Regions from separate parts of the Wukongibacter baidiensis genome, predicted to be linked through region 2. Evidence: riboswitches for the same ligand, from Rfam matches in the RefSeq annotation. Region 2 holds a riboswitch; the other holds the start of a gene.
What was found. Region 2 has a riboswitch for cyclic di-GMP ahead of R9X47_RS05730 (hypothetical protein). Riboswitches for the same ligand answer to the same signal wherever they lie in the genome.

Region 1 (3,989 bases), 990 kb from region 2:
AAGTTTGTAAGTTTTAGTGATGATGGTACTGTAAAAGTTCAATTACAGGGTGCTTGTGGAGGTTGTCCAGGAGCAACTATGACATTGAAAATGGTAATTGAGAGAGTGTTGAAACAAGAAATACCTGAAGTAAAAGAAGTAGTTGGTGTATAGATAAAAAAGTAGTCAACATTGCACAATGTTGACTACTTTTTTATAATTTCTGTTAAGTGTTTAAACAAAGCCTACTTTGGGAATCTTTATAAAAGACTTTCTTCTTATTGACTATATATGTCAGAATTTAGTTTGTAAAAGTCAAATGTTATTTATAACAAGACCTTGACTTAAAGTTTACTCTAACCTATATAATAATCTTAGTAGAGTTTTTCTAAAAATTTGAGGTGATAGAATGAGCTATTCTATAGGTCAGACATCTAAGAAGGTAGGCTTAAGCACACATACATTGAGATATTATGAAAAAGAAGGTCTTATTCCGCCAATCAAAAAGAATATAAATGGTGTAAGGGTGTACAGCGATAATGATATCGGAAAGATTGAGTTTGTTCGTTGTCTAAAGGAAACGGGTATGACGATAGCCGATATTCGAGATATTATTAATTTGCATGATCAAAACAATACTCACAGGACGATCTCTCGTAAAAAAGAGATTTTAACGAGGCATCGCCAAAAAGTATTAGAGGATCTAGATAAGTTAAATAAGTATCTTGATAAAATTGACAAAAAGATAGAAATCTTAGGCCATAGTGGATGCTCTCAATGCTCTACAAGGTCTAATGAAGATAATAAATAGGGTAATAAGGAGATGAAGAAAACATGTTAGATTTTAACTATAATAACAAAACGGAAATCATCTTTGGAAAAGGGACAGAATCGACTGTAGGAATTGAATCTAAGAAATATGGTAAGAAAATTCTATTGCATTATGGTGGCGGTAGTATTAAAAGAACTGGCCTCTATTCAAGAATAGTTACGAGTCTTCAAGATGAAAATATAGAGTTTATAGAACTTGGAGGTGTAAAGCCTAATCCAAGGCTCTCACTGGTTAGGGAAGGTATTAGAATGTGTAAAGAACAAGGTGTTGATTTTATATTAGCCGTTGGTGGAGGAAGTGTTATTGATTCTGCTAAGGCCATTGCTGCAGGAACTGTATATGATGGTGACGTTTGGGACTTCTTTAGTGGAACGGCCGTAAGTAAAGCATTACCAATAGGTGTTGTATTAACTATACCTGCGGCAGGTAGCGAGACTAGTAATGGTGCGGTCATTACAAATGAAGAAGGGTGGCTGAAGAGAGCTATGGGGAGTTTGGTACTGCGCCCTCAGTTTGCCATCATGAATCCAGAATTAACCTTTACATTACCAGCTTATCAGACTTCATGTGGAGCTGTAGACATCATGGCCCATGTAATGGAGAGATACTTTACAAATACAAAGAATGTAGACTTTACAGATCGTCTTTGCGAGGCAACATTAAAAACAATGATTCATAATACTCCAAAGGCATTAAAAGAACCAGAAGATTATAATTCACGTGCAGAAATAATGTGGGCAAGCACCATTGCACACAATGGTCTGTTAGATACAGGCCGTGAAAGTGATTGGGCGTCACATAATATTGAGCATGAGCTAAGTGGTATATATGATATTGCCCACGGAGCTGGGCTAGCAATTATTTTTCCTGCATGGATGAAATATTGCTTACAAAAGAATCCTGATAAGCTTGTCCAGTATGCAGTGAGAGTATGGGATGTTGAGTACAATCCTGAAAACCATAAAGAGATTGCAATAGAGGGAATTCGTCGCTTTGAGGTCTTCCTTAAATCCATAGAAATGCCTATTAGATTAAGTGAAATTGATATAAGTGATGACCGTTTTGAAGAAATGGCTCTTAAGGCTGCTGGGTCAAATACAATAGGTAGCTATGTAAAGCTTGATAAAGATGCTATTAAGGAAATATACGAACTTGCAAAATAGCAAATAGAGCTTGTTTTAAAAGTCGAAATTCGTAGTTAAATGTCGTAGTTTGTATAAAAAAATAATTTTATATGAGAAATTGTTAAAATTAAATCTAACTTTGGCAAAAATTGTTGACATTAAACATTAAATAATATATATTTGAATTATAGTAAATAGTACAAAGGACCTATAAAGATTAAAAGTGTACTAAAAAACAATAGAATAAAGTTTGAAACGATAATGGCAAACTTACTGAAAGGTAAGGACGCAAAGCCATGTGTCTAAGGGATAAGATCCTATGATTGACAGGTTGCCGAAGGAACATTAACGTATATGGGTTATTTTTGATACCCATTAGTTATTATGTCAAAAAAGGCATCTATGAAATCATAGATGCCTTTTATATATTTAAACCCAGATTAAATGCTTAGTAATCTGAGCAGATTGTATAATTAACTTATCCAAAAATTTATAGTAAAGTTGTGATTATATGGCGGTTGCGACCTTTAAGGCTAAAAGAATAAAACAACAGAATAAAATAATCAGCTTTATGTCTAACTTTATGAAGAATAAACTTGGCAGAGGACCTCAAAATATTAAAGTGAAAATACTAGAGGATATTATTGAGGTGGAGTTTAAGGGATATCTTGTAGACATAGAAAAAAGCTTATTAGGAAATAAGGATCCTGAGGATATAAGGTTTGTTAATGAAATAAGAGAGAGATTCTTTGCAAAAAATATAAATTTTATCGAAGAATATATATCTGAGATAGTCGAAAAGGAAGTTAAATTTCTTTTTGCTTATAGAAGCCCAATTGAAGATGTGGCGAAGCTAACATTAATAATTGAATAAGGCTGGCAGGACTGATTGACAAGAAAAAAAGATAAAATCTTGGCTTGACGTACACCGGGGTAGTAGATGGTATCAAATCCGATACCGTATATTATGCTGGTTTTTTATATGAGGTTATTTCTCAAAGAGAAATCCGACCAAAACGAAGGGGTTCGATTAATCTGAGTAATTTTTATAAAGTGGCTAAGGAGGAGAAAACATGTCCAAAGAAATGACGTGGAGTGATATTAACTTTTTCAACTATCTGCCTATACCAATACTTATTTTCAATCAAAAATATAAAGTGGTTTTTTCTAATGAAGCGGCTGTCAATTTATATGGGTATAGTGATGAAGAGTTTAAAAATCTTTATATAAGGGACTTAAAGGTTCCGGAAGATGAAAAACAAAGGGTAGATGCAATCATGAAGTATTTCTTCAATGAACAGAAGAATCATAGAGTTATAACCAAACATAAAACTAAGGATGAAAAATTAATAGATGTTGATATTCAAACTACTATACTGGAAGTAAATGATGAGATTTTTTTAGTAGAATGCATAAGAGAATTTACAGAACAAAAGGAGGTTTTAAGAACCTATGAAAGAGCTGTTGATATTATGTCTAAGGTGGTAAAAGACTTGACTGAAGTTGAACAAATAAATTTTTAAGAGGGAGGCAATAGCATGCAAACTAAAAAAGGTTTTAGATTAATGTCAAAATTAATGGTGTATTTTCTAATTTTAATTATTGTGCCGGTATCGGCAGTAGGATTTTACTCCTACAGAAGTACCAGCAGCAGCTTAAAGCATGAGGCTGAAATCAATCTGAAAACTGAGCTGAATGGAGTAGTTGATAAGATAAAACTTGAGATGAATAGCATTGAAAAACTTAGTAACACATTGAGTCAATTGCCATCCATTATAAAATACTCAGATGAAGTTAAAAGTGGTCAAGTAGATAATGAAACCTTGGAACTTACCAAAAAAACCTTGAAGGAATTTAGAGGAGCAATTGAAGATATATCTGAAGAAATAGTAATTATAAATAATAGTGGGACAGTGATACTTGACTCAAGTGATGGTGCAAATATTGGAATTGATGTATCTAAGAGAGAATATTTTAGAGAAAGTATAACAGGTAAAAGCTATTGGAATGAAGTCGTAATGTCTAAATTAACAAATAAGCCTGTAACTATCTAT
Region 2 (3,989 bases):
ACTTATTTCTGAATTCACTTTTAATGGTACCCCTAGAAAAACAAGAAAGGTATCCAATTCTTTAGAATAGTGCTTTTTCCTAAAAACTACATTATCATCAAGTATTTTTTTCAAATCATCTATTAGATATCCTTCCATAAATTCATTTGCTTGCTCTAGGCTTTCTGGGTTTTCTAAGCTCTCTTTATTTAATTTTAATAGATAGATGCTTGAATCAGTAATATATCCTAAGGAATTCAAATAGGCTTCTAGTTCCTTTTTAGAAAGATCTTTATTATTAAAGTCATTAACGACCTCTTGAACCTTTATTGCTACAAAGTTAAGTGACTCTTCTTTTTCATTAAAGATATGTACTCTGTAAACTGCCGATAGAATAAGGGACAAAATTGAAATTATGCAAACTATAATAATTAGATTAGTAATCAAAAGCTTATTAAATATACTTTTAAACATTATCTATCCTCCATATTTAACTACGTAGGTTCCGAGTGCATCAAACTCAATAATATTTTACCATATATAGAGAGTTCCTAGTTAAACTTATCAAAATATCTGATGTTTCTTAGGATTTTTGATGTGTATAAATTAAAGTTTTCACTGGAATCTCTATCACTCCATCCCGTTTTTTTGAAAAAATCATTTATTTACCCCACGAAACTACACTTTTCATAGATTTAACATTGTATTAATCTTTAGTTAACATTACTCATGTAGTATATACTTATAAGAAATGCTAATCATAATCCTCTCTTAAAATAGAAAAATCTTTAGCATTACCTCTACAATAGGGCTACTGCTTCCAGGCAGAGCCCATATTATTTTTTAACTCTTTAATTTATAAAAAAGCCCCTTTTAATAGATATTTTTAAGCCACATAAATGTATCTATTAAAAGGGGTTTATATCTGGTATTCAGCATTCTTATTTTACTATAAAAGAGTTCGATCGTTTCCCAAAGCCCTATAAAAAATCCTACAGTCTTCTGATATCTCTGGAGGTATTTTTTTTAAGGCTTCAACACTTGAGAATGTTTTAAGTATGGGCTTGTTTTCTTTGTCATAGACTAAGTGAAAATTATGATATTCCGTAAAAATTTTAGCATATCCAGATGTTGTTGTCTTAGCGAATATTCCCTTATATCCATTCTTCCTTGCTCTATCCATAATCAATTTTATTAGCTTTGCAATAACATATCCTCTGAACTTAGCCAACCTAGAGCCACACATAAATACTTGCACATATTCATTTTTTTCCGCCATGCATCCGGTTTTAAACTGAACTGTATTAAGAAACCTATTGTCAATTTCAGCTAGGAAATCTACAATGTCATTCATAGGTGCTAAACTCCCTTTAAAACTAAAGTTCTTTTTCTCGGGATCAAAATTTTCACTTACAACTACAGCAACTACTCTATTAGTTTTTTTATCCAAAGCAACAAATGATAACTCATGAACAACCAAATCTCTAATACATTTTAAAGCAAATTCGAACATATCTCTTTTGGATAATCCCAAGGCATTTACCATAGGTTCGCTTATTTTTCCTCTGCAACTATCTGTCTCCACAAGGGTTTCAGAAAGACACTCGGCAGCATCTAAAATTAGTTCTTCATCCATAGCGTCTAACAATCTATATTCTAGATTTAGTTGTGATGGAGATTTTAAATTCAGTGTACTATCAGGCATTTCTATTGTTTTTGTAAATCTCTTATCCACTCCAACTCCTCCGCTTCACTAATATTACTAATCCTAGCTCATCATACACTGTAAATTCTATAGAAAAAGACAACTACACAAATGCAGTTGCCTCAATAGCATACTATAATATTTAGGCAACCTGGCAATCATAGGAACTTTTTTCCCTTAGACCCATGGCTTTGCGACCCTGCCTTTCGACAGGTGTGCCACTTTCTAATCATATAATTTTTTATCACATATTGTAATATGATATCATATTTTGTCGTATATATCAATTTGGTTATAACCACTTATATATACTTCTCTATAGAAGCTAATTACGATGTCCCCTTTATCTTTTAAACAAAATTTAGAAAACTTATAAAAATAATAGAATTTTCACATGCTTAAGATTATTAAGTATGTTACAATAATTTATAGGTGCTTTAAAAAAATAAATTTATTAATTATATAAGTTACGAAAAATCTATTACGTTCTGGATATTTAACATCATCATATAGGTTAGCTATCAAGTCTTTGAATGTAAAATATTTATTGTATTGTATATATTTGATTAATTGATAATAGAATATAATGCAAAATATATCTTTCTTACGAAAACGGAGGGTCTATTATGAGCAGTAATTTTCATTCTGTGGTTTTAAAAGATGATATATGTATTGGATGTACTAACTGTATTAGAAAGTGTCCAACTCAGGCTATTAGAGTTAGAAATGGAAAAGCGAGAATAACAGGAGTTAAATGTATCGATTGCGGAGAATGCATAAGAAAATGTCCTGAACACGCCAAAGATAGCGTTTCGGATTCTATTGATAATATAGAACCATATAAATATAAAATTGCTCTACCAGCACCAAGTTTTTATTCCCAATTTGGAAGTAAAAATAAACCTGGTAAAATATTAGCTGCCTTAAAAGCCGTGGGTTTTGATGAAGTGTTTGAAGTAACAAGAGCCGCTGACATCTATACAGAATATACAAAAAAAATAATTGAAACCAGTGATATACAGCCACTACTATCTTCTTCATGTCCAGTTATTGTAAGGCTTATAAGAGTAAGATTTCCTAACTTGATTAATCATATACTCCCTATAGAATCACCTATGGAGATAGCAGCTACTATAGCAAGAAAAGAGGCATGTAAAAAGCTTGGCCTTTCACCTTCTGACATCGGTGTATTTTTTATTAGTCCATGTCCATCTAAGGTAACTAGTGTAAAAAATCCAATAGGCTCAAAGATGTCTTCCGTTGATGGAGTTATATCTTTTAAAGAAATACATCCATTTATAGTTAGAAATCTCGAGTCATCCTTAGAGCCTTTACCTTATTATCTTTCTGGAAAGGGTATTGGTTGGGCTAAGGCTGGTGGAGAGACCTCAGCCCTTGGAATCGAAGACTATATATGTGTTGATGGTATAGAGAATGTGATTAACATTCTAGATGATATAGAGGATGGAAGATTAACTGGAATTAGGTTTGCTGAACTCCTTTCATGTACAAATGGTTGCGTTGGAGGAGTTCTGGCCATTGAAAGTCCATTTATTGCCAAAAATAGAATACGAAGATTATCTGAAAAGCATCTATCTATTCCTCAAAGCCAAGACTACGATTTAAATGACGATGAAATAGCTTTAAATGAAGAAATAACTCCTATAAAGAATAATGTCTTTGGAAGTGATGTTGTTGAGGCCATGAAAAAAATGTCTGAATGTATGAAGATCAAAATGCAATTACCAAAGCTTGACTGCGGCGCTTGTGGCTCTCCATCATGTCAAACCATGGCAGAAGATATAGCACTCGGTCAAACACAGCTTGACGATTGCATGGTTTTATTTAAGAAGAGATTTGAGGAACAGTCTAAATAGGTAAAACTTTATGATAGAGCAAACCATTCTATTATAATAAAGGACATCATTATAGAAAGTACAGGATAACCTGAACATTATCTATAATGATGTCTTTTTAGCTTTTAATTATATAATATATTTTATTATTTCTTACAAATATGAAGCTTCATCTCTTAACTCCTGCACTATTCTCTCTATAACTCTTCTATCACACCGAATTTCCTTATGCAGCATTAATCATCATACCTATTATTGGAAGAAAAATTACACTCGATAAAAGTATTAATTTTTTCATGCTAATAGGATCATTATCTTTCTTCCTCTGTATAACAAAATATGATAAACAAACTACAGCTAACAAAAATTCAATAATATAGGCATTCATTGGAGCAGTTCTATAAAAATCAAAACCAATTGACATAGTATCCGTTCCAAAAATATTGTGT

Region 1: another riboswitch for cyclic di-GMP. It lies ahead of R9X47_RS09885 (Na-translocating system protein MpsC family protein); the one in region 2 lies ahead of R9X47_RS05730 (hypothetical protein).

Annotation. Positions count from the first base shown of each region.
Region 1 is NZ_CP138202.1:2,194,873-2,198,861, reverse strand. It holds gene R9X47_RS09900 (NifU family protein) at 1-153, shown strand, start outside; gene R9X47_RS09895 (MerR family transcriptional regulator) at 389-790, shown strand; gene R9X47_RS09890 (iron-containing alcohol dehydrogenase) at 814-1,974, shown strand; cyclic di-GMP riboswitch class I at 2,189-2,274, shown strand; gene R9X47_RS09885 (Na-translocating system protein MpsC family protein) at 2,447-2,809, shown strand; gene R9X47_RS09880 (PAS domain S-box protein) at 3,009-3,458, shown strand; gene R9X47_RS09875 (methyl-accepting chemotaxis protein) at 3,474-3,989, shown strand, end outside.
Region 2 is NZ_CP138202.1:1,201,026-1,205,014, forward strand. It holds gene R9X47_RS05725 (sensor histidine kinase) at 1-453, opposite strand, end outside; gene R9X47_RS05730 (hypothetical protein) at 929-1,714, opposite strand; cyclic di-GMP riboswitch class I at 1,827-1,914, opposite strand; gene R9X47_RS05735 ([Fe-Fe] hydrogenase large subunit C-terminal domain-containing protein) at 2,311-3,561, shown strand; gene R9X47_RS05740 (hypothetical protein) at 3,767-3,989, opposite strand, start outside.